Regions from separate parts of the Aquipuribacter nitratireducens genome, predicted to be linked through region 3. Evidence: predicted binding sites of a transcription regulator. Region 3 holds the regulator's gene; each other region holds the start of a gene.
What was found. The regulator HrcA, encoded in region 3, represses chaperone genes, less so after heat shock. The targets are predictions, from matches to a motif close to TTNGCACTCGNNNNNNNCGAGTGCNAA.
Positions count from the first base shown of each region.

Region 1: a site for HrcA is predicted at 6,020-6,046, ahead of groES (co-chaperone GroES). Genes of this name have one in related genera too.
Region 2: a site for HrcA is predicted at 6,573-6,599, ahead of groL (chaperonin GroEL). Genes of this name have one in related genera too.

Region 1 covers NZ_JBBEOG010000001.1:510,009-519,807, forward strand. The annotation lists gene WAB14_RS02245 (alpha/beta fold hydrolase) at 1-654, shown strand, start outside; gene tsaE (tRNA (adenosine(37)-N6)-threonylcarbamoyltransferase complex ATPase subunit type 1 TsaE) at 737-1,243, shown strand; gene tsaB (tRNA (adenosine(37)-N6)-threonylcarbamoyltransferase complex dimerization subunit type 1 TsaB) at 1,240-1,944, shown strand; gene WAB14_RS02260 (GNAT family N-acetyltransferase) at 1,956-2,477, shown strand; gene tsaD (tRNA (adenosine(37)-N6)-threonylcarbamoyltransferase complex transferase subunit TsaD) at 2,474-3,538, shown strand; gene WAB14_RS02270 (PAS domain S-box protein) at 3,665-4,696, shown strand; gene WAB14_RS02275 (THUMP-like domain-containing protein) at 4,709-5,992, opposite strand; gene groES (co-chaperone GroES) at 6,207-6,506, shown strand; gene groL (chaperonin GroEL) at 6,615-8,240, shown strand; gene WAB14_RS02290 (fused MFS/spermidine synthase) at 8,353-9,799, shown strand, end outside.
Region 2 covers NZ_JBBEOG010000008.1:30,128-39,926, reverse strand. The annotation lists gene WAB14_RS14435 (amidohydrolase) at 1-1,219, shown strand, start outside; gene WAB14_RS14430 (CrcB family protein) at 1,210-1,575, shown strand; gene WAB14_RS14425 (CrcB family protein) at 1,572-2,003, shown strand; gene WAB14_RS14420 (uracil-DNA glycosylase) at 2,015-2,800, opposite strand; gene WAB14_RS14415 (DUF6992 family protein) at 2,876-3,322, shown strand; gene WAB14_RS14410 (DUF3263 domain-containing protein) at 3,391-3,687, shown strand; gene WAB14_RS14405 (LytR C-terminal domain-containing protein) at 3,716-4,342, shown strand; gene WAB14_RS14400 (hypothetical protein) at 4,278-4,748, opposite strand; gene WAB14_RS14395 (cold-shock protein) at 5,094-5,297, shown strand; gene WAB14_RS14390 (type 1 glutamine amidotransferase domain-containing protein) at 5,412-6,017, opposite strand; gene WAB14_RS14385 (hypothetical protein) at 6,014-6,196, opposite strand; gene WAB14_RS14380 (hypothetical protein) at 6,308-6,460, opposite strand; gene groL (chaperonin GroEL) at 6,778-8,403, shown strand; gene WAB14_RS14370 (GAF domain-containing sensor histidine kinase) at 8,475-9,799, opposite strand, start outside.
Region 3 covers NZ_JBBEOG010000011.1:18,975-28,773, forward strand. The annotation lists gene lepA (translation elongation factor 4) at 1-1,202, shown strand, start outside; gene WAB14_RS16335 (MOSC domain-containing protein) at 1,226-1,912, shown strand; gene hemW (radical SAM family heme chaperone HemW) at 1,914-3,146, shown strand; gene WAB14_RS16345 (DUF4870 domain-containing protein) at 3,159-3,701, opposite strand; gene WAB14_RS16350 (DUF4870 domain-containing protein) at 3,796-4,248, opposite strand; gene WAB14_RS16355 (NAD-dependent epimerase/dehydratase family protein) at 4,353-5,261, shown strand; gene hrcA (heat-inducible transcriptional repressor HrcA) at 5,366-6,409, shown strand; gene dnaJ (molecular chaperone DnaJ) at 6,450-7,568, shown strand; gene WAB14_RS16370 (alcohol dehydrogenase catalytic domain-containing protein) at 7,581-8,624, shown strand; gene WAB14_RS16375 (Gmad2 immunoglobulin-like domain-containing protein) at 8,652-9,695, opposite strand; gene WAB14_RS16380 (Gmad2 immunoglobulin-like domain-containing protein) at 9,729-9,799, opposite strand, start outside.

The DNA.
Region 1 (9,799 bases), on a different contig from region 3:
GGGTTCGTCGCCACGAGCGCCGGCGACCTCGGCAGCCTCGACTTCGGGCTGCCCGGCGGCGGGGCCGTCACGCGCGTGGCGCCGAACCTGCTCGCGCTGCTCGCCCGCCGCCCCGAGCTCGTCACCCGCGGGCGGCGGATGGTCTCCGACATCGAGACGCTCGTCGTGCGGCGGTGGTCGTTCGCCTCGCCGGTGCCCTCGGAGCTCACGCGCTTCGTCGCGGACATCATCGCGAGCACGAGCATCGAGGTCGTGAGCGACTACCTGCCGGGCTTCACCGAGCACGACGAGAAGGAGGCGCTCGCGGTCCTCGACGACCTGCCGACGCTCGTCCTCGTCGGCGACCAGGACCGCATGACGCCGCCGCGGCACTCCGACGAGATCGTCCGGATGCTGCCGGGCACGGCCCACGTCGTCGTCCGGCAGGCGGGCCACCTCGTCATGCTCGAGCACCCGGACGTCGTCAACGGGCACGTCCTCGACCTCGTCGCCCGCGCGCTGCGGCACGCCCGGCGCCCGACCGGCGAGCAGCTGACCGCGCTGGCGTCCGCCTCCACCGCCAAGGGGCGCGGGCGTCGTCGCCGCGCCCTCGCCGAGGCCGCGGACGCGGTCCAGCGCCTGGTGGGGCGGCCGCTGGAGAACCGCGGTGCCTGAGGCGGTCCGGTCGCTCGTGGAGAGGCACGGGACCCCTGCACGGGTGACGTTGCGCTGTCCCGGCCCCTTGGACACCGCCGCCGTGGGCGAGGCGCTCGGTCGCCAGCTCGTGGGCGGCGACGTGGTCGTCCTCGACGGACCGCTCGGGGCCGGCAAGACGACGTTCACCCAGGGCCTGGCGCGCGGGCTCGGCGTGACGGCCCCCGTGACGTCGCCGACGTTCGTGCTCGCACGCCACCAGCGCCCCGACCCCGCCGGCCCCCGCCCGGACGGCCCCTGGCTCGTCCACGTCGACGCCTACCGCGTCGGCGGCGCGCTCGAGTGGGACGACCTCGACCTCGACTCCGACGTCGACCGCTCGGTCGTCGTCGTCGAGTGGGGCCACGGCCTCGCCGAGCGGCTCGCGGACCGGTGGGTCGCGGTGCGGCTCACCCGCGCTGCGGGCGACGGCACCTCCGACGGGGAGGCGCGCACGCTCGAGGTGTCGCTCGAGGGGACGGCCCCGGGTCCGGAGCACGCCCCGGGGCGTCGTGTCGACCTCGACCTGCTCCCCGGGCGCGTCCCAGCGCCGGAGGGGAGCGACCCGTGAGGATCCTCGGTCTCGACACCTCGACGTCGACCGTCTCGGTCGCCGTCCTCGAGGGGCCGGCGGAGCCGGTCGGACCCGCGGCGGCCGCGCCGCGGGTGCTCGCCGCGGCCGACGTCCACGAGGGCAACCGCCCGGCGGAGCTCCTCGCGCCGACCATCAAGCAGGTGCTGGCCGAGGCGGGCCTCGGTCCCCGCGACCTCGGGGCCGTCGCCGCGGGCGTCGGACCCGGGCCGTTCACGGGCCTGCGCGCCGGGCTCGTCACGGCGCGGGCGCTCGCGCACGTCGTCGGCGTCCCCGTGCACGGCGTGTGCAGCCTCGACGCGCTCCACGCCGCCGCGCTCGCCGCCGGGGGTCCCGCCGACGCCGTCGTCGTCACCGACGCGCGCCGCCGCGAGGTCTACTGGGCGACGTACCGGGACGGCCGGCGCACCGGCGACCCGCAGGTGGGCGCGCCCGCCGAGGCGGCCGCACGCGCCGCCGCCCTGGGCGTGCCGGTCGTCGGCCGCGGCGCCCTCGTCCACGCCGACGTCCTCGGAGCCCCGCCGGAGGCGCTGCCCCTCGACCCGCCCGCCGTGCAGGTCGCCGCGCTCGCGCTCGCCTCGCTCGCCGGGCGGGGGCCGCAGCCGCTGCCGGCGGACCCCCTCTACCTGCGACGCCCCGACGCGCAGGTGCCCGGCGCCCCGAAGCGGGTGACCGGGTGAGGACGCCCGCCGTGACCCTCCGCCGGCTGCGGTGGTGGGACGCCGACGCGGTCGCCGCCGCCGAGCCCGAGGCCTTCGGGTCGGACGCGTGGTCGAGGGAGGCCGTCCTCGCCGAGCTCGCGGCCCCCGGCCGCTGGTACGTGCGCGCCGACGACGGCGACGGGCACCTCCAGGGGTACGTCGGGACCGCCGCGCACGGTGCGGACGCCGAGCTGCAGACCGTCGCCGTGCTGCCCGCCGCCCGCGGGACCGGGCTCGGGCGGCGTCTCCTGGACGAGGCGGTGTCGGCCGTGACCGCGGCCGGCGCGCGCCGGCTCCACCTCGAGGTGCGCGAGGACAACGGCCCCGCGCTCGCCCTCTACGGCGGTTCCGGCTTCCGCCGCACCGGCCGGCGGCCCCGCTACTACGCCCCGGCGCGACCGGACGGCGAGCGGGTGGCGGCAGTGCTCATGACGCGCGACCTCGCGAGGGACCCGGCCGAGCCCCCCGGGTCGGCCGAGCCGGCCGGTCACGGGGGAGCGGGGCGGCCGTGAGCGACGCGCCCCTCGTGCTCGGCATCGAGACCTCGTGCGACGAGACCGGGGTCGGTCTGGTCCGCGGTGGCACGCTGCTCGCCGACGCGCTCGCGAGCAGCGTCGAGGAGCACGCCCGTTTCGGCGGCGTCGTGCCCGAGGTCGCGAGCCGCGCCCACCTCGAGGCGTTCCTGCCGACCCTCGAGCGCGCGTGCCGCGAGGCGGGTGTGCGGCTGGAGGACGTCGACGCGGTCGCGGTGACGAGCGGGCCGGGGCTCGCCGGCACGCTCGTCGTCGGGGTGTCCGCGGCGAAGGCCCTCGCCGTCGGGCTGGGGGTGCCGCTGTACGGGGTCAACCACCTCGCCGCGCACGTGGCCGTCGACACCCTGGAGAACGGGCCGCTGCCGGGCGCGGCGCTCGCGCTGCTCGTCAGCGGCGGGCACTCGAGCCTCCTGCGCGTCGACGACGTCACCGCCGACATCTCGGTGCTGGGCCACACCCTCGACGACGCCGCCGGCGAGGCCTTCGACAAGGTCGCGCGGGTGCTCGGGCTGCCGTTCCCGGGTGGTCCGCACGTCGACCGGGCGGCGCGCTCGGGCGACCCCGCCGCCATCCGCTTCCCGCGCGGGCTCACCGGGGCCCAGGCGGTCGGGCGCGACGGTCGCGACCACCACGACGACTTCTCCTTCTCCGGCGTCAAGACGGCGGTCGCCCGGTGGGTGGAGAAGGCGCGGGACGAGGGTCGCGCGGTGCCCGTCGCCGACGTCGCCGCCTCCTTCCAGGAGGCGGTCGTCGACGTCCTCAGCAGCAAGGCCGTCGCCGCCTGCCGGCGCGAGGGGGTCGACCACCTCCTCGTCGGCGGCGGAGTGGCGGCGAACAGCCGGCTCCGGGCCCTCGTCACCGAGCGGGCGGAGGCAGCCGGCGTCCGGGTGCGGATCCCGCGTCCGGGGCTGTGCACCGACAACGGGGCCATGGTCGCCGCGCTCGGCGCCCTGCTGGTCGAGCGCGGGCGCGCGCCGTCGCCGCTGGAGATCGCGACCGACCCGGCCATGAGCGTCCGGCAGGTCCTCGCCGGCACCTGACGGGGCGGCGCGCGGACCGTCCGGCGGCGCGTCCGGACGGGTGGTCGTCGGTCAAGGCGCCGCCCGGGTGGGCCGACACACCTCCGCAGGGGCGTGCCACGAGGGTGCGCCGGTCGGAGGTCGGACGTGCGGACGGGTCCCACGAGCAGCAGCGGGAACGGCAGCGGGGACGTCGTGCCACCGACGGACGGCGAGACCGCCGAGCGCCTGCGTCAGGTCTTCCGCAGCACGGGCGCCGCCATGGGCCTCGTCGGGCTCGACGGCACCTGGCTCGCGGCGACCGACCGTCTCTGCGAGCTCCTCCGCACCGACACCGACACGCTCCTCGCGCTCAGCCCGCGCGACCTCATCCACCCCGACGACCGGCCGGCGGCCGTGCGGGCGACCCGGCTGCTGCTCGAGGGCGGCGTCGACTCCGTCGACGCGGAGCGGCGCTACCTGCGCGCCGACGGCGGGGTCCTGCACGCCCGCGTCGCGACGACGCTGCTGCGCGACCCGGACGGGCGCCCGGACAGCTTCCTCACCCAGCTGCTCGACACCGAGGACGACAGCGGGCCGGTCCCGCTCGAGCGCCAGGTGAGCGGGCTCGTCGGCGCCGACACCTTCCTCGCCCACGTCGACCGGGCCCTCGAGCGCAGCCGGCGCGCCGGACGCACCGTCCTGCTCGTCCACGTCGAGCTCGACGACACCGGCACCGACCCCGTCCTGGCCGCCCGGCTGCGCACGTGCGCCGCGCAGCGGCTCGTCGGCACGGTCCGCGGCGGCGACATGGTCGCGGCCCTGCCGGCGCGGCTCACCGTCTGCTGCGAGGGCCTCGTCGACGAGGCCGACGTGCCCACCGTCGTCCGGCGGCTGCACGGCACGCTCACCGCCGCCGTTGAGGTGGACGGACAGCGGCACCTCCTCCCGGTCGCCGTCACCGCCGCCGTGGCCGGACGCGGGGAGACGGCCGACGAGCTGCTCGCCCGACCCGGCTGGCCCGTCGACGTCACGGCCGGACCGGCCGTCGCAGGCCCACCGGCGGGGGTCGCGGCGAGCGGGCCGGGCCAGGTCCCCCGTGCGAGCGCGGTGCCGGCGCAGTCCGTCCTGCCGGGTCGAGGGGCCGACGCGGGGCGCGCGGGCCGCGCTGGTCGTCACCGGGCGGGCGCGGTCCGGTGAGCCCGGGAGCGCTCAGGCCGTGACGGGGTCGACGACGAGCACGAGCCGCTCGTCCCCGCGTCGCGTCAGCACCACCGTCGCCTCGCCGTCGCCGTCCAGCCGCAGCGCCCGCCGTAGCTCGTCGGGGTCGATCGGGCTGCCGCGCCGCTTGACCGTGACCCGACCCACCCCGTGCCCCCGCAGGTACGCGCGCAGGCGCTTGAGGCCCCACGGCAGCACGGCCCGGACCTCGTAGCTGCGGGCCAGCGGCGACGGCACGAGGTCGTCCGCCGTGACGTAGGCGATCATCGGGTCGAGGAGCCGGCCGCCGACGGCGGCGGCGACGTGCCCCACCAGGCCGGCGCGGACGACCGCCCCGTCGGGCTCGTGGAGGTAGGCACCGACCCCGCCGACCGGCGGGACCGGCAGGCCGACGTCGGTCAGCGTCCCCGCCTCCTGCACCTCGACCGCGCCGTCCCGCGTGACGCTGCGCAGGACCGTCGCGCTCCGCGCCGCCCCCGTGACCGCGGCCGCCCCCCACCAGAGCACCGCCTCCACGACGTCCCCGTCGACCGACGTCCACGCCGCGGTCCAGCCGTGGGCGGGTCCGCCCGGCGCCACGAGGGCGTGGTCGACGCCGGGCGCGACCTTGACCCCCACGGCGCGGACCCCTGTCCCCGGCAGGCCCAGCGCCCACGACAGGGGCGGTGACCACGCCTCGGGGTCCGTGAGGCGGCGGCCGCCGGCCCGTCGGGCGGGGTCCGCCCACGCGGCGTCGACGCCGCCCGGGGTGCCGGGCTGCGCCACGGGGAGCGCGGCCGGGAAGCCCGTCGCGTCGCCCAGGTGCACCCGCGCGCGCGGGAAGTGGCGGAGGTTGACGGTGGCGACGGCGGCTGTCGCCTCGTCCCGCTCGACGGCGTCGACGGCGAGGTCCATGCCCGCCATCGCGAGCGCGTCGACCCCGATCCCGCACCCGAGGTCGGCGACGCGCGTGGCGCCGGCGGCCCGGAGCCGGGCGGCGTGCCGTGCCGCCACCGGCAGCCGGGTCGCCTGCTCGAGGCCGTCGGGGGTGAAGAGCATGCCGTCGGCGAACGCCCCCACCTTGTCCCGCGCCGCCGCGCGCAGCCGCGACTGCGTGAGGGCCGCGGCGACCGTGCCCGGGGGCACGCCGTCGGCCCGCAGACGCTCCCCGAGGGCGAGCGCGCGGTCGGGGTCGTACGGTGGCAGGGCCTCGAGCAGGGCCCAGCCCTCGGGGCGGAGCAGGGCCGACAGGCCGGTCGGTGCGCCGTCCCCGGCGCCCGCCGCTCCCTCACCCACACCGCGATCCTGCCAGCAGGGCGAGGGCTGGCACTCGGGTTGACCGAGTGCTAATCGTCTGGCTACTGTCGACCTGGCACTCGACGGCATCGGGTGCCAGCTCGCCGGAGGACGGGTCGGCACCCGCGACGACGTCCCGACCGACGGCGGAACCCCAGACCACACGGACCGGCCGACCGGCCGGCCGCTCACGTCGCGAAAGAGAGGTCAGCACGTGGCTGTCTCCATCAAGCCGCTCGAGGACCGCATCGTCGTCCAGACGCTCGAGGCCGAGCAGACGACGGCCTCCGGGCTCGTCATCCCCGACACCGCGAAGGAGAAGCCCCAGGAGGGCAAGGTCCTCGCGGTGGGCCCGGGTCGCTTCGACGAGGACGGCGAGAAGCGCATCCCGCTCGACGTCCAGGTCGGTGACACGGTCCTGTACAGCAAGTACGGCGGCACCGAGGTCAAGTACGGCGGCGAGGAGTACCTCATCCTCTCCGCGCGTGACGTCCTCGCCGTCATCGAGAAGTGAGCCGGGCGTCGCGCTGACGCCCTCCCGACGCCGCCCCGGCCCCACGGCCGCGGGCGGCGTCGGTGCCTGACCTGCAGACGAACCACCCCTCCCACCGCCAGGAGCGAGATGCCCAAGAGCCTGTCCTTCGACGAGACCGCGCGGAAGGCGCTGGAGCGCGGGGTCGACGCCCTCGCCGACGCCGTCAAGGTGACCCTCGGCCCGCGCGGCCGCAACGTCGTCCTCGCGAAGAGCTTCGGTCCGCCCGTCATCACCAACGACGGCGTCACCATCGCCCGCGAGGTCGAGCTGTCCGACCCGTACGAGAACCTCGGCGCCCAGCTCGCCAAGGAGGCCGCGACCAAGACGAACGACGTCGCGGGCGACGGCACCACGACCGCCACGGTGCTCGCCCAGGGCCTCGTGCGCGAGGGGCTGCGCAACGTCGCCGCCGGCGCCAACCCGACCGCGCTCAAGCGCGGCATCGACGCCGCGGTCGCCGCGCTCGAGGCCCGCCTCGACGACATCGCCGTCGAGGTCACCGACTCCGCGTCCGTCGCGCACGTCGCGACCGTCTCGGCGCAGGACGCGACGATCGGCGAGACCCTCGCCGAGGCCTTCGACAAGGTCGGCCGCGACGGCGTCATCACCGTCGAGGAGGGCTCGACCACCGGCGTCAGCCTGCAGTTCACCGAGGGCATGCAGTTCGACAAGGGGTACCTGTCGCCGTACATGGTGACCGACCCCGAGCGCATGGAGGCGGTCCTCACCGACGCCCACGTCCTCCTCGTCGCGAGCAAGATCAGCACCGTCGCGCAGCTGCTCCCGCTCATGGAGAAGGTCCTCGAGACCGGCAAGCCGCTGTTCGTCGTCGCGGAGGACGTCGAGGGCGAGGCGCTCTCGACCATCGTCGTCAACAAGATGCGCGGCACCTTCACCGCCGTCGCCGTCAAGGCGCCCGGATTCGGCGACCGCCGCAAGGCGATGCTGCAGGACATGGCCGTGCTCACGGGCGCCCAGGTCGTCTCCGAGGACGTCGGCCTCAGCCTCGACACCGTCGGGCTCGAGGTGCTCGGCAGCGCCCGTCGCGTCGTCGTGACGAAGGACGACACGACGATCGTCGACGGCGGCGGCCAGAGCGACGCCGTGGCCGACCGGGTCCGGCAGATCAAGGCCGAGATCGAGCGCACCGACTCCGACTGGGACCGCGAGAAGCTCCAGGAGCGGCTCGCGAAGCTGTCCGGCGGCGTCGTCGTCATCGAGGTCGGCGGGCACACCGAGGTCGAGGTCAAGGAGCGCAAGCACCGCGTCGAGGACGCGGTGTCGGCGACCCGCGCCGCGATCGAGGAGGGGATCGTCGCCGGTGGCGGCTCCGCCCTCGTCCACGCCCGCAGCGCCCTGGACTCCCTCGACCGCGAGGGCGACGAGGCGGTCGGCGTCGACATCGTCCGACGCGCCGTCAGCCGCCCGCTGTGGTGGATCGCGACGAACGCCGGCCTCGAGGGCTCCGTCGTCGTCGACAAGGTCGCGGCGCTGCCGCCGGGGCAGGGTCTCGACGCCGCCACCGGCGAGCACGTCGACCTCGTGGAGCGCGGCATCGTCGACCCGGTCAAGGTGACGAAGGCGGCCCTGCGCAACGCCGCCAGCATCGCCTCCATGGTGCTGACGACCGAGGCCGTCGTCGTCGACAAGCCCGAGCCGGTGCAGGAGCAGGGCCACGGCCACTCCCACGGCGGCCACGGCCACCACCACTGAGGCGCAGGCCCGCAGCACCACCCGCAGCACCACCCGCAGACGCCGAACGGCCCGCCCGGTCCCCGACCGGGCGGGCCGTCCGCGCTCGTGCGGGCCGGGTACGTTCGCGCGTGTGACCGACAGCGCGACCGGAGCCCCCGCCCCCGGCCGACCCGCCGTCGGGCAGCCGCTCGCCGTCGTCGTGGTCTTCGCGACCTCGGCCGCCGTCCTCGTCCTCGAGATCCTCGCCGCCCGCCTCCTCGCGCCGTACGTGGGGGAGTCGCTGCGCACCTACACGGCGATCATCGGCGTCGTGCTCGCCGGGATCGCCGCCGGCTCGTGGCTCGGCGGGCGGTGGGCCGACGCGGTCGACCCCCGTCTCGTGCTCGGTCCCGTCGTCACCGGCGGGGGTCTGCTCGGGCTCGCCGCCCTCCCGCTGACGACGGCAGCGGGCAGCGCGCTCGCGGGCAGCGGCGCGATCGGCACCGTGCTCGTCACGGGGCTCGCCTTCTTCGGTCCCGCCCTGCTCCTCACCGCCGCGACGCCCCTGTGCGTCGCGCTCCGGCTCCAGGACCTCGCGGAGACCGGCCGCGTCGTGGGACGGCTCTCGGCCGTCGGCACCGCGGGCGCCCTCGTCGGCACCTTCACCACGGGGTTCGTGCTCGTCGCGGCGCTGCCGACCCGCGTCATCGTCGTCGCGGTGGCGGGCGCGATGGTCGTGCTCGGCCTGGGGCTCACCGTCGCCCTGTCGCGGCGGGGCGCGCGCCGGACCGTCGCGCTCGCGGCGGTCGCCGTCGCCCTGGGCGGGGTCGCGTGGGTGGTGCCGACGCCCTGCGACGTCGAGACGGAGTACTACTGCGCCGCGGTCGTCGCCGAGACCACCGACGACGGGCGCGAGCTCGACGTCCTCGTGCTCGACTCGCTGCGGCACTCGGCCGTCGACGTCGACGACCCGTCGTACCTGCACTTCCGCTACACGCAGCTGTTCGGCGCCGTCCTGTCGACGCGGCCGGCCGGCCCGCTCGACGTCGTCCACGTGGGCGCCGGTGGCCTGTCGATGCCCCGCTGGCTCGACGCCGAGCGACCCGGGAGCGCGAGCACGGTGCTCGAGATCGACCCGGCCCTCGCCGACCTCGCCCGGGAGCGGCTCGGGTGGACGGACCCGCCGTCGACGCGCGTGCTGGCGGGCGACGCCCGGCTCACCCTCGCCGACCTGCCCGCGGCCACCGCCGACGCCGTCGTCGGGGACGCCTTCGGGGGGCTGGCGGTGCCGTGGCACCTCACCACGCTGGAGTTCCTCGCCGACGTGCAGCGCGTGCTCCGTCCGGACGGGGTCTACGTGCTCAACGTCGTCGACTACGACGACCTCGGCCTCGCCCGGGCGCAGACGGCCACCCTGAGTGCGGCGTTCGACCACGTGGCCGTCGTCGCGACGCCCGAACGGCTCGCGGGCGAGGGGGGTGGCAACCTCGTCCTCGTCGCGACGGACGCGTCGTTGGCGCCCGACGAGATCCGTGCCGCCGTGCCCGCCGCGGACGTCGGGGCGGGGTCGGGCTCGGGATCGCGCGAGACGGTGCTCA
Region 2 (9,799 bases), on a different contig from region 3:
CGGAGCCGGGCGGGACGTCGCGCTCGTCGGTGGTCGGGTCGTGCCCGTGGCCGGCGACGTCGTCGAGCGCGGCACGGTCCTCGTGCGCGACGGGGCCGTGGTCGCGGTGGGCCGGGTCGACGACGTCCCGGTGCCCGAGGGGGTGCCGGTGCACGACACGAGCGGTCGCTGGGTCCTGCCGGGCTTCGTCGAGGCGCACGCCCACCTCGGCGTGCTCGAGGACGGCGAGGACTGGCCGGGTCGGGACCACAACGAGACGACCGACCCGAACACGGCTCGGCTCCGGGCCCTCGACGCCGTCAACCCCGCCGACGTCGCCTTCGTCGACGCGCTCGGTGGCGGCGTGACGACCGTCGTCGTCAAGCCCGGCTCGGCCAACGTCGTCGGCGGCCGCACGGCGGCGCTCAAGACGTGGGGCCGCACCGCGGACGACATGCTCCTCAAGGAGCCGGCGAGCATCAAGAGCGCGCTCGGAGAGAACCCGAAGCGCGTGTACTCCGACCAGCGACGGCTCCCCAGCACCCGCATGGGGGTGGCGGCCGTGCTCCGCGACGCGTTCTCCCGTGCCCGCTACCACCGCCTCCAGCAGGAGCAGGCCCGGGAGAAGGGCGAGATCGGTCCGCCGCCGGACCCGACGAGCGAGACGCTCCTCCTCGCCCTCGACGGCGTGGTCCCGTGGAGCCAGCACGCCCACCGCCGCGACGACATCGCGACCGCCGTGCGGCTCGCCCGCGAGCACGGCTACCGCCTCGTCCTCAACCACGCCACCGAGGGCCACATGGTCGCCGCGGAGCTCGCCGCGGCGGGGGTGCCGTGCGTCGTCGGGCCCACGCTCGGCTCACGGGGCAAGGTCGAGCTGCGGCACCGGACGCTGCGCACCCCGGCGCTGCTCGCCGCCGCCGGCGTGGAGGTCGCCCTCACGACCGACCACCCCGTGGTGCCCATCGCGTTCCTCGTGCACCAGGCGACGTTCGCGGTCAAGGAGGGCCTCGACCGCGACGTCGCGCTGCGGGCGATCACGGTGAACCCGGCCCGCTTCCTCGGCCTCGACGACCGGGTGGGGTCGCTGCGACCTGGGCTGGACGGCGACGTCGTCGTGTGGGACGGGGACCCCCTCGACGTCATGAGCCGGGCCCTCACGACGTACGTCCAGGGGCGGCGCGTCTACGACTTCGACGTCGAGCGCATGGTGGGCCGCGCCGCCGACCCGTGGGGCTGAGGGGCCGCCTGCTGCTCGCCGTCGGCGCGGGCGGCGCCGCCGGCGGCCTCGCGCGGGTCGCGGCCGAGCTCGCCGCCTCCGTGCTCCCCGGTCTGCCGCACTGGGCGGCCCTCGTCGGGGTGAACGTCCTCGGCTGCCTCCTCGTCGGCTGGGGCACCGCCCGCGGCGGGCGGTGGGCGAGCCCCGTCGTGACGACCGGCGTCCTCGGCGGCTTCACGTCGTTCTCCGGCTGGGTCCTCGACGTGCTCCAGCTCGTGCAGCCCGCACCGCTGCTCGCGCTCCTGCTGCTGCTCACGGTGCCGGTCGCGTGCGTCGCGGCGTGCCTCGTGGGGCTGCTGCTGGGGGAGCGAGGGTGAGCGGGGCCGTGCTCGTGCAGGTCGTGCTCCTCGCACTGGGGGCGGGCGCCGGCGCGGCCCTTCGCCTGCTCGTGGTCGCCCGGGCGGGCGCCTCCCACCACCACCTCGTCCGGGCGCTCGGCACGGCGTGGGTCAACGTCCCCGCGTCCACGGTCGCCGGGCTCGCCCTCGCGTGGCTCGTCGTCGGGGCGGGCGGCGCGCCGTTCGGCGCGACGTGGTCCGCGTCGGCGCTCGTCGCGGCCGCGGCGCTCGGCGTCTGCGGCGGGCTGTCGACCTGGTCCTCCCTCGCGCTGGAGGTGGCGGGGGCGGTGCGTGCGGGTGACTCCGCCCTGCTGCGCACCCAGGCCGCGGGCGTCGGGCTCGGCGTCGTCGGGGGCGTGGTCGGGGTCGGCGCCGGGGTGCTGCTCGCCGGCCTGACCGGCGTGTGACGGGCGGGCGGTCAGCGGGCCGGGTGGGGCGGCTCGCCCTCGAGCCGCCAGTCCACCGCCGCAGCCCCCTGCTCGCGCAGGGCGGCGTCGACCCGGCTGAAGGGCCGCGACCCGAAGAAGCCGTTCGCGGCCGACATGGGGCTCGGGTGCGCGCTCTCGACGAGGGGCACCCCGGGCAGCAGCGGCGCCAGCGCCCGCGCGTCCCGGCCCCACAGGACGGCGACGAGCGGCCCGCCGCGCGTCGCGAGCGCACGGATGGCCGCCTCGGTCACCGTCTCCCAGCCACGCCCCCGGTGGGAGCCGGGTCGCCCGGGCGACACGGTGAGCACCCGGTTGAGCAGGAGCACGCCCTGCTGCGCCCACGCCGTGAGGTCGCCGTGCGGCGGGGGCGGCAGACCGAGGTCGGACTGCCGCTCGCGGAAGACGTTCTGCAGGCTGCGGGGGAGCGGGCGCACGTCCGGCGCGACGGAGAACGACAGCCCCACCGCGTGCCCCGGCGTCGGGTACGGGTCCTGCCCCACGACGAGCACCCGGACGGCGTCCAGCGGTGTCGTGAAGGCGCGCAGGACCCGCGACCCCGCGGGCAGGTAGCCCCGGCCCGCCGCCACCTCCTCCCGCAGGAAGCGGCCGAGCCTCGCGACGGTCCCGGCGTGCGGCGCGAGGGCGTCCGCCCACGACGGGTCGACGAGCTCGTGGAGCGGCCGCGTGGACGGCTCGGGGTCGTCGCGCCGCGCCCCGTCGTCGCGCCGCGCCCCGTCGTCGCGCCGCGCCCCGTCGTCGCGCCGCGTCTCTGCCACGCGCCGATCCTGCCGCACGCCCCGCCGCGCGCACGCCCGATGGCGTGGCCGCACGAGGACACCCACCATGGTCCGGTGGTCGCCCCCGCAGCCGGAGCCGCCGCCGCGTCGCGGCTCCTCGCGGTGCGCCGGGGGGTCGCCCTCGCGCTCACGACCTGGTCCTCCGCCTCCCTCGGGGCGGCGGGCCTGCTCGCCGTGCTCGGGCGTCGTCGGCCCCGGCTCCGCGGCGCCGCGCGGCAGACGGCGGCGTGGGGCGCCGTCGACCTCGCGATCGCCGTCGCGGCGCACCGGGGCGCGGAGGCCCCCGTCGAGGACCCGGTCGAGGCCACGCGGGCGCTGCGCCGGCTCCTGCTCCTCAACGCCGGGCTCGACGTCGGGTACGTCGCCGCCGGCCTGCTGCTGGCCCGCCGCGGCCGGGTGCGCGGTCGGGACGTCGTCGGGGACGGCGCCGCCGTCGTCGTGCAGGGGGCGTTCCTGCTCGCGCTCGACACCGTCGCCGCGTCGCGCCTGCGGCTGCCCTGACGCGTCACGCGTGCCCGTCCGGCGTGCCTGCCCGGCGGTGGGGCGCGGGCCGGTTAGCGTCGTCCGCCGTGAGCCCGTCGCCCGACGACCCGGCGCCCGTCGACGGTCTGAGCCCCCAGGACCTCGCGGTCCTCGACCTCGAGCGTCAGTGGTGGAAGCACCCTGGGTCGAAGGACGAGGCGGTGCGCGCCCGGTTCGGTTGCAGCCCGACGCGCTACTACCAGCTGCTCGACGCCCTCCTCGACCGCGAGGCGGCGCTGCGGCACGACCCGGTCCTCGTGGCGCGGCTGCGCCGGACGCGCAGCGGGTCGCGGCGGGTACGCACGGCGCGCCGCCTCGACCTGTCGGACGCGGCCGGTCGCTGACGCGCACCGGCGGTACCCTCAGCGGCCGATGGACGACCTCGCCGTGCCCCAGCACCACCGTTCCGGCGCCCACCGGGCACGCCGCAACTCACTTCCCGCCGTCCTGCTGTCGCTGGTCCTCGTCGCCGTCGTCTCCGGCGGTCTGCTGTGGGCGCTGCTGACGTTCGGCGTGCTCGGTGCCCAGGACCCGGCGGGCGGTCCGGTCGCGGCCCCCACCGACGCCGGCAGCGCCCCGGCCACGCAGCCGGCGGACGCGGCGAGCCCCGGGAGCAGCGCCGACCCCGGAGCGGAGCCGGGCACGCAGCCCAGCGTCCCCCCGAGCGCGGGGCCGACCGCCGAGCCGACCGTCGGACCCGGCCCGGAGCCGAGTCCCGAGCCGACGGTCGACCGCTCCGTCGGGGTGGACGTGCTGAACTCGACGGACACGGTGGGTCTCGCGGCCGGTGCCGCCGCCGCCCTCGAGGAGCTGGGATGGGCGGTCGGCGAGGTGACGAACTTCGACGGCGACGAGATCCCGACGACCGTCCTCCACCCGACCGAGGACCTCGCCGCGACCGCCGACGCGCTCGTCGCCGACCTCGGGACCGGTGTCACGCAGCTGTCGGCCGACGTCGACGTCGTGACGGTCGTGCTCGGCCCCGACTACCCCGGCTGAGCGCCGGCAGCCGGGCGGGTGCGCCCCGGACCAGCGAGACCAGCGCCGGTCCCAGCGGCCGCGGGGGGTTCTCCCGGTACCCGCCGTCGGCCAGGCCCGCCGCCCGCTCGAAGTGGTTGGCGGAGTGCCGGTCGCCCGTCCGCAGCCACGACCACACGGTCGCGGCAGCGTAGGCGGGCAGGAACCCGACCGGGCCGCCCCACCGGGCCCACTGCGCGGCGTGGCGCGCCTCGTGGTCCAGCAGCGCGGGCCACCGGCGGGCGACGTCCGCGAGCGTGCGCAGGCCGGGGCCCTCGCGGACCAGCACCACCTCGCCGACGGTCACCGCCGCGGCGCCCGTGACGGGGAAGCGGCGCGGGTAGCCGGGCGCGACGAGCAGCCCGTGCGGTCCCGGTACGAGCGTCACGCCCCTCCGCCGTGCGAGCCACGCGCCGATCGCCGTGGCGCCCGAGCGGGCGTTGGCGCGCCGACGACGTGCGAGCGACCCGGCCCCGGGCCCCTCCACGGGCACCGCGCGCGGACGGGCGTGTCCACCATCCGGGCGCTGCACGCGCACATGGTGCACCGGGCGGGTGCTGTCCGACTACGCTGGCGGGTGGTTGAGCACGACGGCCCGCACGGGTACGAGGAAGACGGCACCGCTCCGGGGCTGACGACCGTTTCGCGTGAGACCCGGCTCCCCGGTCCCGGGGTGCCGACGACCCGGGTACGCCCGGGGCCGCGCAGCGGCACCATCAGCAACAGGAGCACCATGGCACAGGGCACGGTCAAGTGGTTCAACGCCGAGAAGGGCTTCGGCTTCATCACGGTCGACGGTGGCGGGGCTGACGTCTTCGTCCACTGGTCGGCGATCCAGGCGCAGGGTTACAAGTCCCTCGACGAGGGTCAGCGCGTGGAGTTCGAGGTGGGCCAGGGCCAGAAGGGCCCGCAGGCGGAGTCCGTCCGCCCGCTCTGAGGCGTGGACCGGCCCCGGCCGGTCCGACACCGCACCTTGACGACGAGAAGGGGCGCCACCCGCGAGGGTGGCGCCCCTTCTCATGTCCGGACGGGGTGAGTGGCCCGGGTGGCCTCAGCGGTCCCCCGCGAGCAGGTCGGCGCCCTGCGCGACCGAGCCGTTGTCCTCCAGGGCGTCCTCGAGGCGACCGTCGAGGAGCTCGACGACGGCCTCGCAGAAGGCGGGGAGGTCGCTGGGGTTGCGGCTGGTGACGAGCGGGCCCGCGCCGGCGCGGTCGACGACGAGCTCGGAGTCGACCCACTCGGCCCCGGCGTTCGTGAGGTCGGTGCGGAGGCTCGGCCACGACGTGAGGCGCCGCCCCACGAGCTGACCGGTCTCCACGAGCGTCCACGGCGCGTGGCAGATGGCGGCGACGGGGGTGCCGGACTCCATGGCGGCGCGGACGAAGCGGACCGCGGACTCGTCCGTGCGGAGCGCGTCCGGGTTGGCCACGCCGCCCGGCAGGACGACGGCGGCGAACTCGGCGGCGTCGGCGTCGCTGACCACCTGGTCGACCGGGAACGTGTCCGCCTTGTCGAGGTGGTCGAACGCCTGCACCTCACCGCTCCGGGTGCTGAGCAGGACCGGTGAGTGCCCGGCCTGCTCGACGGCCTTCCACGGCTCGGTGAGCTCGACCTGCTCGATGCCCTCGTGCGCGACGAGGAACGCGACCGAGCTCATGCGGCGACCCCGTGCGTGGAGGTGGGGGCGGGCGCGGCGTCGACGGGCCTGCGGACGCCGCGGGCGGCGCTGCGGTGGCGGGCGGGTGCCTTGAGGAGGGTGTCCTCCACCCGGTCCATGCCGAGCACGAGGCCGAGCGCGGCGACCGGGACGAGGAGGAGTGCGAGCAGGAGGGTCATCGGGAAGTGGGCTCCGTGGCGAGGTGGGAGGTCGTGCGTGCGGGCCGGCGGGCGGTCCGGGCGGAGCGCCCGCCGGCGTGGCCGGTCGCGCGGGACGCGACCGGCGAGGGGTCAGACCTTGGAGCGGCCGCGCCCGATCAGGATTCCGACGAGGCCGACGACGAGCACGATGACGCCGATCCAGATGAGGATGTCGCCGACGCCACCGAAACCGACGATGGCGAGGATGACGCCGACGACGATGAGGATGAGCCAGAGAGGCATGTCCAGTCCTTCCGTGGGGGAGCGGGGGGTCTCCGCTGCGAGTGGCGTACCCCCGCCCCGGTCCCCCGAAACCTCGCAGCAGGGCCACGACGGGTGCCCGTGACGCCGGGGGTTTGCACTCTCACCCCGAGAGTGCCAATAATTGCGGCTGGCACTCTCATGCCGGGAGTGACAACAGACCACGGGGCCCACCGGGCCCCGGGACCGGCAGGCGAGGGCAGGCTCCGTCCGGGACGTGACCGGCGGGGCGTGCCCGTCCGTCGCGGGCGTCGACCGGTCCGACTGCCACCCACCGTGTGCGGAGGGATCACCACCCAATGGCCAAGATCATTGCGTTCGACGAGGAGGCCCGTCGCGGTCTCGAGCGGGGGATGAACACCCTCGCCGACGCCGTCAAGGTCACGCTCGGCCCCAAGGGCCGCAACGTCGTCCTCGAGAAGAAGTGGGGCGCCCCCACGATCACGAACGACGGCGTCTCGATCGCCAAGGAGATCGAGCTCGACGACCCGTACGAGAAGATCGGTGCGGAGCTCGTCAAGGAGGTCGCGAAGAAGACGGACGACGTCGCCGGTGACGGCACGACGACCGCGACCGTCCTCGCCCAGGCGCTGGTCCGCGAGGGCCTGCGCAACGTCGCCGCGGGTGCGAACCCGATGGCGCTCAAGCGCGGCATCGAGAAGGCCACCGCGGCCGTCTCCGACAAGCTGCTCAGCATGGCCAAGGACGTCGAGACGAAGGAGCAGATCGCGTCGACCGCCTCGATCTCCGCCGCCGACACCCAGATCGGCGAGATGATCGCCGAGGCCATGGACAAGGTCGGCAAGGAGGGCGTCATCACGGTCGAGGAGTCGCAGACCTTCGGCCTGGAGCTCGAGCTCACCGAGGGCATGCGCTTCGACAAGGGCTACATCTCGCCCTACTTCGCGACCGACACCGAGCGCATGGAGGCCGTGCTCGAGGACCCGTACGTCCTCGTCGTGAACTCCAAGATCTCGACGGTCAAGGACCTCCTCCCGCTGCTGGAGAAGGTCATGCAGTCGGGCAAGCCGCTGTTCGTCATCGCCGAGGACGTCGAGGGCGAGGCCCTCGCGACGCTCGTCGTCAACAAGATCCGCGGCACCTTCAAGTCCGCGGCCGTCAAGGCCCCCGGCTTCGGCGACCGCCGCAAGGCTATGCTGCAGGACATCGCGATCCTCACCGGCGGGCAGGTCATCTCCGAGGAGGTCGGTCTCAAGCTGGAGAACGCGACCCTCGACCTGCTCGGTCGTGCGCGCAAGGTCGTCGTCACGAAGGACGAGACCACGATCGTCGAGGGCGCCGGCGAGTCCGACGCCATCGCCGGGCGGGTCAACCAGATCCGCACGGAGATCGAGAACAGCGACTCCGACTACGACCGCGAGAAGCTGCAGGAGCGCCTCGCCAAGCTCGCCGGCGGCGTCGCCGTCATCAAGGCGGGCGCGGCCACCGAGGTCGAGCTCAAGGAGCGCAAGCACCGCATCGAGGACGCCGTCCGCAACGCGAAGGCGGCCGTCGAGGAGGGCATCGTCCCCGGTGGTGGCGTCGCGCTCGTCAACGCCCTGCCGGCCCTCGACTCCGTCGACGTCACCGGCGACGAGGCGACCGGGGCGAACATCGTCCGCGTCGCGCTCGAGGCCCCGCTCAAGCAGATCGCGGTCAACGCCGGTCTCGAGGGCGGCGTCGTGGCGGAGAAGGTCAAGGGCCTGTCCGCGGGTCACGGCCTCAACGCGGCCACCGGCGAGTACGTCGACATGGTCGCCACCGGCATCGTCGAGCCCGCTAAGGTGACGCGCTCGGCGCTGCAGAACGCCGCGAGCATCGCGGCGCTGTTCCTCACCACCGAGGCGGTCGTCGCCGACAAGCCGGAGAAGGCCCCCGCGGCCGCCGGCGCCGGTGACGGCGGCATGGGCGGCATGGACTTCTGAGTCCCGTCCCCACGCACCACCTCTGAGTCACCACCACGAAGGCCCCCGGGTTCGCCCGGGGGCCTTCGTCGTCAGCGCGTCGGGGTCCGCGCGGTGGGCACGTCCCTGACGGCCGGGGAGGCGGGGCTCGCCGGTGGTGCCGTCGCGCCGGACAGCGGCGCCGCCTCGTCGAGGGGGACCGTCGCCGAGACGACGGTTCCACCCGCCGGCCGGGCGGCCACCGAGACGCGGCCGCCCAGTGCCGCGAAGCGGTCATGCATCCCCGCCAGTCCGTGCCCGGCGCGGGAGGCGACGCCGCCGGGGCCGAGGCCGACGCCGTCGTCGGCCACGGTGATGACGAGGCCCCCGTCGCGGCGGGCCAGCTCGACCTCCACCCGCGCTGCGCGCGCGTGCTTGAGCGTGTTCGCGAGGGCCTCGGCGACCATGAAGTAGCAGGCGGCCTCCACCGCCTCACCCAGGCGCACCGTGCGCAGCGTCGGGTCGGCGCGCAGCTCCACCGGGACCGGGTGCCGCGCGGTCAGGGACTCAACCGCGCTCAGGAGGCCCTTGTCCGACAGCAGGCTCGGGTGGATGCCCCGGGCCAGGTCGCGCAGGTCGCCGAGGACCCGGGCGAGACCGGTGCCGAGCAGCCGGAGGTCGTCGGCGTGACCGTTGACATCGGGGGACGTCGCCCGGATCTGGCCGGCGAGGCCGATGAGGGCGACCAGGTCCTGCTGCACCCCGTCGTGGATGTTGCGCTCGATACGACGGCGTTCTGCTTCCTGGGCCTTGACCAGGCGCGTCCGGGAGGCGGCGAGCTCCGCCGCGTGGGAGGCCAGGTGCTCGGTCAGCCGGACGTTGCGCACGGCGAGCGCCGCCTGGCGGGCGAAGGTCGCCACGACCGTGCGGTCCTCGGCGGTCCACCCGCCGGCACGCTTCGGTCCGCAGGCGACGACGCCCAGCAGCTCGCCGTCGAGCACCACCGGCACGACGAGCTCGGCGTCGGGTGCCTCCGTCACGTCGAGGCGGACCTCGACCCAGGTGAGGTCGAGTCCGGTCCGCAGAGTCGAGCCGATACGCGGGATCAGGGACTCCAGCTCGAACGTCCCGGCCAGCGTGGCACCGAGGTCGGCGATCGCTCGCGCGGGGTCGGTACGGTGCCCGAAGACCCAGCGGTCCGCCAGGTGCTCGAGCCGGGTTCTCGCGGGCTGGAACAGCAGGGCCGCCGCCAGACCGGTCGCGACCGCCCACGGCACCGGCAGGTAGCGACCGGCCGCCGTGCCGACGACCGTCGCCACGCCGACGTACGCGCCGGTGATGGCCAGCCACAGGGCGCCGTAGACGATGGTGCGCCGCAGCACCACATCGACGTCGACGCCCTCGGGTCGAAGCAGCCCGAGCGTCACCGATGTCATGA
Region 3 (9,799 bases):
TGACGTACGTCCGCGTCGTCGACGGGCGGCTGTCGCCGCGCGAGCGGATCCAGATGATGTCGACCCGTGCGCAGCACGACCTCCTCGAGATCGGCGTCATCTCCCCCGAGCCGCTGCCGAGCGACGGCCTCGGGGTCGGCGAGGTCGGCTACCTCATCACCGGGGTGAAGAACGTCCGCCAGTCGAAGGTCGGCGACACCGTGACGAGCGCCGTCCACGGCGCCACGCAGGCCCTCGGCGGCTACGAGGACCCCAAGCCCATGGTGTTCTCCGGCCTCTACCCCATCGACGGCGGCGACTACCCCGACCTGCGCGACGCCCTCGACAAGCTGAAGCTCAACGACGCCGCCCTCGTCTACGAGCCGGAGACCTCCGCGGCGCTCGGCTTCGGCTTCCGCATCGGCTTCCTCGGCCTGCTCCACCTCGAGATCATCGCCGAGCGGCTGCGGCGCGAGTTCGACCTCGACCTCATCTCCACCGCGCCGAACGTCGTGTACCGCGTGCGGATGGAGGACGGCTCCGAGCAGGTCGTCATGAACCCGAGCGAGTTCCCGGCCGGCAAGATCGCGGAGATCGTCGAGCCCGTCATCAAGGCGACGATCATCGCCCCGAGCGAGTACATCGGCACGATCATGGAGCTGTGCCAGTCGCGGCGGGGCACCCTGCTCGGCATGGACTACCTGTCCGAGGACCGCGTCGAGATGCGCTACACGCTGCCGCTCGCGGAGATCGTCTTCGACTTCTTCGACGCGCTCAAGTCGCGCACGCGGGGCTACGCCTCGCTCGACTACGACCTCGCCGGCGAGCAGAGCGCCGACCTCGTCAAGGTCGACGTGCTCCTGCAGGGCGAGGTCGTCGACGCCTTCAGCTCGATCGTCCACCGCGACAAGGCGTACGCCTACGGCGTCAAGATGACGGAGCGGCTCAAGGAGCTCATCCCGCGCCAGCAGTTCGAGGTGCCGATCCAGGCGGCCATCGGCTCCCGCGTCATCGCCCGCGAGACGATCCGCGCCATCCGCAAGGACGTGCTCGCGAAGTGCTACGGCGGCGACATCAGCCGCAAGCGCAAGCTGCTGGAGAAGCAGAAGGAGGGCAAGAAGCGCATGAAGATGGTCGGGCGCGTCGAGGTGCCGCAGGAGGCGTTCATCGCGGCGCTGTCCTCCGAGGTCGGCGACAAGGCGAAGGCCGAGGCCAAGCGGTGACCGTGCCGGCACCGTGCGGGCCGGTGGAGCCGACCCGCGCCGGCGAGCAGCGCGCACGGGTCCTCGCCGTGTGCCTCGCCCCCGCGGCCACCCCGGACGGGCGCGGTGGGCTCAGCGGCATCGACAAGCGGCCGGTCGACGTCGTGCGGGTCACCGTCGACGGCGTCGTCGGCGACCGCGTGCTCGACGGGCGCCACCACGGCGGGCGGCACAAGGCCGTCTACGCCTACGCCGCCGAGGACGCGCTCCGGTGGTCCGCCGAGCTGGGCCGGGAGGTGGCGCCGGGCTGGTTCGGGGAGAACCTCCGCCTGGCCGGCGTCGACCTCGTCGGCGCGGTCATCGGGGAGCGCTGGCGCGTCGGGGACGCGGTCGAGGTGGAGGTCAGCATGCCCCGCACCCCGTGCGCCACCTTCCAGCACCACGTCGGCGAGCCGCACTGGGTGCGGCGCTTCACCGAGGCGGGCCGGGTCGGGGTCTACCTGCGTGTCCTGGTGCCCGGCGAGGTGCGGCCCGGGGACCCCGTCGAGGTGCTGCACCGGCCCAGCCACGGCGTGAGCGCCGGGCGGTGGTTCACCGAGCAGCGCCCGGACGACGCCCGTGCGCTCCTCGACGCGGAACGGACCGGGCTGGAGCTCGCCCCCGACCTCGTCGCGTACGTCGAGCGCTCCCTGCGGCACGAGGCGCAGCGCGCCGCCGCACCCCCCCTCTGACGTGCCGGGTCCCGCGCCCCAGGGCGAGCCGGCACCGCCCGACGGCAGCCTGCCGTCGCAGGTCCGCGACGGCGCCGGCACCCGACGGCTCGGGGTGTACGTCCACGTGCCGTTCTGCCGGGTGCGCTGCGGCTACTGCGACTTCACGACGTACACCGCGGAGGAGCTGGGTCCGCAGGCGGGGGCCACGCGCGCGGGGTACCCGGTCGGGGTCCGCGCCGAGCTCGACCTGGCCCGGCGCGTGCTCGACGCCGCCGGGCTGCCGCCGCGACCCGTGAGCACCGTGTTCCTCGGCGGCGGCACCCCGACGCTCCTGCCGGCCCGGGACCTCGCCGGGATGCTCGACGACGTCCGTGACCGGTTCGGTCTCGCCGACGACGCGGAGGTGACGACCGAGGCGAACCCGGACTCCGTCGACGCCGCCTGCCTGGACGCCCTCGCCGCGGCGGGGTTCACCCGGGTGTCGTTCGGCGTGCAGTCGTTCGTCCCGCACGTCCTCGCGGCGCTCGACCGCACCCACGACCCCGACCGGGTGCCGGGCGTCGTCGCGGCCGCGAAGGCGGCGGGGCTGCACGTGAGCATCGACCTCATCTACGGCGCGCCGGGGGAGACCGCCGACGACTGGGCCCGCACCCTGGAGGCCGCGGTCGCGCTGGAACCGGACCACGTGTCGGCCTACGCCCTCGTCGTCGAGCCGGGCACGCGCCTGGCGGTGCAGGTGCGCCGCGGTGAGGTCGCCCCGCCCGACGACGACGTCCTCGCCGACCGGTACGAGGCCGCCGACTCCGCCCTCACCCGGGCCGGGCTCGGCTGGTACGAGGTGAGCAACTGGGCGCGGACACCCGCGCACGCGTGCCGGCACAACCTCGGCTACTGGCGCGGCGACGACTGGTGGGGCGTCGGGCCCGGCGCCCACAGCCACGTCGGCGGGGTCCGCTGGTGGAACACCCGGCACCCTGCCGCCTGGGCCGGCGCCCTCGAGGCCGGTCGCAGCCCCGCGCAGGCGCGGGAGGTCCTCGACCCGGGCGAGCGGCACACGGAGGACGTGCTCCTGCGGAGCCGGCTCGTGGAGGGCCTGCCCGTGGACCGCCTGGCCGACACCGCCCGGCAGGAGCTCGCGCGCCTGGTCGGCGACGGCCTCCTCGACGACGCAGCCGCCCGCGCCGGCCGGGTGGTCCCGACCCTGCGCGGGCGGCTGCTGTCGGACGTCGTGGCGCGCGCCCTCACGGGCTGACGCGCCACCGCCTCACTTCACGAGGCGGAGGTTGAAGGGGTAGCGGTAGTCCTCGTGCCGGGACGCCGCGAGTGCGGCGAGGATGCCGAACACGAGCCGCAGCACGAAGCTGAGGGCCGGCAGGAAGAAGAGGATCCCGAAGGTCACCGTCACGAGGACGTACGCGACGACCTCGATGATCGTGACGGTGATGCCCCAGTTGAGGGCCTCGCGGCCCTGGTCGCGCAGGTAGGGGGAACGGTCCTTGAAGACGAGGTACGCGACCAGGCCGGGGATGAAGAACCCGATGATCACGAGGCCGTGCGCGAGGGCGGCCCACGTCCGCTCGTCCGAGTGCGTCATCTGCGCCTGCTGGCCGTACTGCTGCTGGCCCGGCGGGGGACCGTACTGCGGCTGGCCGGACGGGCCCGGGGGCGGGCCGGGCGGCGGGCCGTACGGGCCGGACTGCGGGCCCGGCTGCTGACCCGGCTGCTGGCCGGGCGGGGGGCCGTAGGGGCCGGGCCGCTGGCCGTCGCCGGGTCGGCCGGGGTCGGCCGGCTGGTTCGGGTCGCTCATCGGTGGTCCTCCATGATCGCGGGGTGCTGCAGACGGTAGTCCTCGAGGCAGGAGGACGGGACCGGCTCGCCGATACGGGCGCGGGTCACGTCGCTCACCGGGCCAGCCGCAGCGTCAGCGGGTACCGGTACCACTCGCCGCGGGAGGCGGCGACGGCCGCGACCACGGTGAGGACGACCGCGAGGACGAGCACCGCGACGAGGGCGAGCACGAGAGCCGGTGCGAGCACGCCGAACGTCACGAGCGTCGCGACGCCGCCGACGACACCGACGCCGAGCAGCCACAGCATCACCGTCACCTGGAAGTTGAGGGCCTCCGCGGTGTGGTGGCGCACGAACGGCCCGCGGTCCTTGAGCACGAGCCACAGCACGAGCGGCCCGAGGAACGGCAGCCCGACGACCGAGCCGGCCAGCCACGACAGGTGGCCGAGGGTCGACCACGTCGTCTCGTCGGAGGGGGTCATGGGGGCGGGGCCGCGGCCGCCCGGGTAGCCGCCCGCCGCGGGCGCGGGGGCAGCGGGGAGGGGTGCGGCGGGTGTCTCTGTCATGACGACGACGCTAGGAGCCACCGACGCGCGGGTCTGTGGGGCTGCCTGCAGAATCGGGCCTCGTGCGGCCCGGACGGCGGGCCACCGGAGGACAGGAGCAGGCAGTGGTCGTCGCGGTCACGGGTGGCAGCGGGAAGCTCGGCCGGGCGGTGGTCGCGGACCTCGTCGCGCACGGGGAGGACGTCGTCGTCCTCGACCGGGTGGTCCCGGCCCTGCCGACCGCGGGACCGGGCAGCGCGGTCGCGGTGCGGACCGACCTCACCGACTACGGCCAGGTCCTCGGTGCCCTCGCGGGCGTCGACGAGCGCCACGACGGGGTCGACGCCGTCGTCCACCTCGCGGCGGTGCCGGCGCCCGGCCTCGTCCCGAACGCCGCGCTCTTCACCAACAACGTGCCGAGCACCTTCCACGTGTTCGAGGCGGCGCGCACCCTCGGCGTCCGCCGGGTCGTGTGGGCGAGCAGCGAGACCGTCCTCGGGCTGCCGTTCGACACCCCGCCGCCGTACGCGCCCGTCGACGAGGCGTACGCGCCGCGCCCGGAGAGCACGTACAGCCTCGGCAAGGTGCTGGAGGAGGAGCTCGCCCGCCAGCACGCCCGCTGGCGGTCGGACGCGACGTTCGTCGGGCTCCGCTTCTCCAACGTCATGGACGTGGCGGACTACGCCGGCTTCGAGGCCTGGCAGGACGACCCGAGCGTCCGCCGCTGGAACCTGTGGGGCTACATCGACGCGCGCGACGGTGCGCAGGCGACCCGGCGCGCCCTCACCGCCGACGTCGACGGGGCTGCTGTCGCCATCGTCGCGAACGCCGACACGGTCATGCGGCGGTCCTCGGCCGAGCTGATGGCGGCGGAGTTCCCGGGCGTCGAGGTCCGCGGTGACCTCGGCGAGCACGAGACGCTGCTGTCGATCGGCACGGCCCGACGCCTGCTGGGCTACGACCCGCAGCACTCGTGGCGCGACCACGTCGGTGCAGGGGCGGAGGAGGACGTCCCCGCAGCCGGCCACTCCTGAGCGCCGGTCCCCGCACGGCGCCGGGGTTACGATTGGCACTCGCCCGCCGACAGTGCCAAGCGCTGCCACGCGCAGTGCCACACCACGACCAGGGAGGTGTCTCCGTGGCCGACGACCGCCGTCTGGAGGTCCTCCGCGCCATCGTCGAGGACTTCGTCACGACCCGGGAGCCCGTCGGCTCCAAGGCCCTCGTCGAACGGCACCGCCTCGGGGTGAGCCCCGCGACCATCCGCAACGACATGGCGGTGCTCGAGGAGCAGGGCTACATCGCCCAGCCGCACACGAGCGCCGGACGGGTGCCGACCGACAAGGGCTACCGCCTCTTCGTCGACCGGCTGTCCGAGGTCAGGCCCATGAGCCCGCCCGAGCGGCGCGCCATCCAGGTCTTCCTCGAGGGCGCGGTCGGGCTCGACGACGTCGTGGACCGGACCGTCCGGCTCCTCAGCCAGATCACCCGGCAGACCGCCGTCGTGCAGTACCCGTCGGTGTCGCTCGCGACGGTCCGGCACGTCGACCTCGTCCCGTTGCCGCCGGACCGGGTCCTCATCGTCCTCATCCTCTCGAGCGGTCGCGTCGAGCAGCGGCTCGTCGACCTCCCCCCGGCGGCCGGGACGGGTGCTCCCGGTGAGCCCACGGGCCTCGAGGAGCTGCGGGGCCGCGTCAACGCCGCGGTCGTCGGGCTCCGGCTCGCAGCCGCGGCCGTCGCCGTCCGGGACGTCCCCGACACCCTCTCCCAGGCGCCCGGGGCGGTGCGCGACACCGGTCGCGCCGTCGCCGAGGCCCTCGCGCAGGCGCTGGTGGAGGAGCGCGAGGAGCGCATCGTCGTCGCCGGCACGAGCCACCTCGTCCGGCGCGGCACGGAGTTCCCCGGCGAGCTGTCCGCCGTGCTCGAGGCGCTGGAGGAGCAGGTGGTGCTCCTGCGCCTGCTCCACGACATGGCCGAGGAGCAGGCCGACGTCGCCGTCCGCATCGGCCGGGAGACCGCGCACGAGAGCCTCGCCCAGACGGCCGTCGTCAGCAGCGGCTACGGCAGCGGGGCGGTCGTGGCTCGACTCGGCGTGCTCGGTCCTACCCGCATGGACTACCCCACGACAATCGCCGCGGTGCGTGCGGTGGCCCGCTACGCCTCGCGCGCGCTCGACCAGTGAGCGCGCGCCGCGGTACCCGATCGACCGACGAAGGGCTCACGTGAGCGACCACTACCAGACCCTCGGGGTGTCGAGGGACGCCTCCGCGGACGAGATCAAGAAGGCGTACCGCCGTCTCGCGCGCGAGCTGCACCCGGATGTCAACCCCGGGCCCGGCGCCGAGGACCGCTTCAAGGAGGTCTCCCGCGCCTACGAGGTGCTGAGCAGCCCCGAGAAGCGCGCCGCCTACGACGCCGGCGGTGACACACCGTTCGGCGGCCAGGGCGCGGGCTTCGGGTTCTCCGACATCTTCGAGACGTTCTTCGGCGGGGCCGGCGCCGCGGCGCAGCGCGGCCCCGCGAGCCGCACGCAGCGCGGCCAGGACGCTCTCGTCCGCCTCGAGATCGACCTCGAGGAGGCCGTCTTCGGCGGGACGCGGGAGATCCGCGTCGAGTCCGCCGACGTCTGCACGCGCTGTCAGGGCACGTGCTGCGAGCCCGGCACCAGCCCGGAGAGCTGCGACGTGTGCGGCGGCCGCGGGCAGGTGCAGCGGGTCGCGCGCTCGTTCCTGGGCCAGGTCATGACCACCAGCCCGTGCCCGCGTTGCGGTGGCTACGGCACCGTGCTGCCCGCCCCGTGCCACGAGTGCTCCGGCGAGGGCCGCGTCCGCACCCGCAAGACCCTCACCATCAAGGTCCCGCCGGGCGTCGACACCGGCACCCGCATCCAGCTCGCCGGCCAGGGCGAGGTCGGCACGGGCGGCGGACCGGCCGGCGACCTGTACGTCGAGGTGCAGGAGCGGCGCCACCCGCGCCTGCGTCGCGAGGGCGACGATCTCCACACCGTCCTCGAGGTGCCGATGACGGCGGCCGCGCTCGGCGCGACGATGGCGGTGCCGACCCTCGACGGGGACCGGCACGTCGAGCTGCCCGCCGGCACCCAGCACGGTGAGACGTTCACCCTCGACGGCCTCGGTGCCACGCACCTGCGCCGGCCCGGCCGCGGTGACCTCCACGTCCACGTCGACGTCCAGGTGCCGACGCGGCTCGACGACGAGCAGCGCGACCTGCTGCGCCGTCTCGCCGAGCTGCGTGGGGAGGAGCGGCCGTCGGGTCGCACGACGAACGGCGCCCCCCAGGGCCTGTTCGGGCGCCTGCGGGACCGACTCGTCAACGGCTGAGCGGACGCCGTCGTGCGTGCCGTCGTCGTGGAGTCCTTCGGTGTGCAGCCGGTCGTCCGGGACGTCGACGCCCCGGCGCCCCCGCCCGGTGGGGTCGTCGTCGCCGTCGAGGCGACGGGGCTGTGCCGCAGCGACTGGCACGCGTGGGCGGGCCACGACCCGGACGTCGTCCTGCCGCACGTCCCCGGGCACGAGCTGGCCGGCACGGTCGCGGCCGTCGGCGACGGCGTCGACGGTGTCGCGGTGGGGGACCGGGTCACCGCGCCGTTCGTCCTCGCGTGCGGGTCGTGCGCGCCGTGCCGGGCGGGGGAGCAGCAGGTGTGCGCCCGGCAGGAGCAGCCCGGCTTCACGTACTGGGGCTCCTTCGCCGAGCGGGTCGCCGTGCCCCGCGCAGCGGTCAACCTCGTGCGGCTGCCCGACGACGTGAGCACCGACGCGGCCGCGCTGCTCGGCTGCCGGTACGCGACGGCGTTCCGGACCCTCGTCCACGTCGCCCGGCTGCAGGCGGGGGAGACCCTCGCCGTCCACGGCTGCGGCGGGGTCGGGCTCGCTGCGGTGCAGGTCGCCGTCGCCGGCGGCGCGCGGGTCGTCGCCGTCGACCCCTCGCCCGCCGCCCGCGACCTCGCGCGCTCCCTCGGGGCGGAGCGCACCGTCGACCCCACGGGCCTCGCGTGGACCGAGGTGGCGAGCGCGGTCCGCGACAGCGCCGGCGGGCCGGTCGACGTCTCCGTCGACGCCCTCGGCAGCGAGGCGACGTGCGCGGCGTCCCTCGCGGGACTGCGCCCGCGCGGCCGGCACGTCCAGGTCGGGCTGCTCCCGGCGGTGCTCGGCGACCCGGCCGTCCCGCTGCGCCTCGTAGTCGGCGGCGAGCTGCAGCTGCTCGGCAGCCACGGCATGCCCGCCCACGCCTACCCCGGGCTGCTCGCCCTGGTGGCCGCCGGGCGCCTCGACCCGGAACGCGCGGTGACGCGGACGGTCGACCTCGACGGCGCCGCGGCGGCGCTCGCAGCGATGGGCGACGCGCCCGGGTCGGGCGTGACGCTCGTGCGGCCCTGAGCGGGCCGCACGAGCGGCCTCAGCGCCTCACACGACCTCGACGGTCGTCGTGTCCTCCCACACCACCGGCACGCCCTCGTCCGGTCCGGCGGCGCTCCCCTCGAACACCCGGATCGTGTAGGTCCCGGGCTCGAGGTCGAGGTCGAAGGAGAACGGGCCGTACTCGCCGTTGGCGCCCGCCATCGTGAAGCCGCTGTCGACGACGGCGTCACCGCCGACGAGCACCTCCCACTGGACGTTCGCCTCGAACGCCGTCGCGGTGCCCGACACGGTGAGCGTGCCGGCCGGCACGCGCTGGCCGTCGTAGGGGTCGAGGACCCAGCCGCCGGCGAGGTCGTCGGTGGCGGGCTCGAGCGGCTCATCGAGGACGAGCGCGCCCCACACCTCAGCGCCCGGCTCACCGTCGACGAGGACGGCGACCGGTGCCTCGCCACCGTTCGACACCACTGTCCGCACGAGCGCGGCGACGGCGAGCCGGGCGACGTCGGTCCCGAGGGACCCGTCGAACGCCTCCGCGGGCACGTCGACCGTCGTGCCGTCCGGCTCGAGGGTCACGCCGAGGACCGCGTCGCCGGGGCCGGGAGTGCCGGCCGCCCACGGGTTCGCGTGGTCGGAGTCGAGCGCCGGCGTCGACAGCAGGTCGTCGAGCGCCGCGCGGACCTGCGCGGTGGTGGCCTCGGGGGTGTCGCCGGCGGGCACGTCCGCGAAGGCGCGTTCGGGGACGAGCACGAACCGGACCCCGTCGAGGGACTCCTGCTCCCGCTGGTGCCACACGACGAGCGGCGTGCCCTCGCCCGCACCGGTCGTCGCCGTCGGCTCCTCGCTGGGCGTCGGCGTCGCCGACCCGCTGCCGGTCGGCTCGGTGCTCGGCTCCGGCGAGGGGGTCGGCTCGGCGCTCGGGGCCGCGGTCGGGGTCGCCGACGGCTCGGGCTCGACGACGCCGCCCGGCTCGCCGCCGCGGCCGACGAGCAGCCAGACGACGAGGACGACGACGAAGACGGCCACGGCCACGGCGGCGATGACGCCGACGGGGCGTCGGCGGAGGGCGGTGTCGGCGGGCCTCGTGCTCATGGTGTCGATCCTCCTCGCTCGTGCCGTCGGCGCTCAGCCGACGACGGTGATGTCGGTCGTGCTCTCCCACAGGACCGGCGCACCCTCGTCCCCGGACATCGACT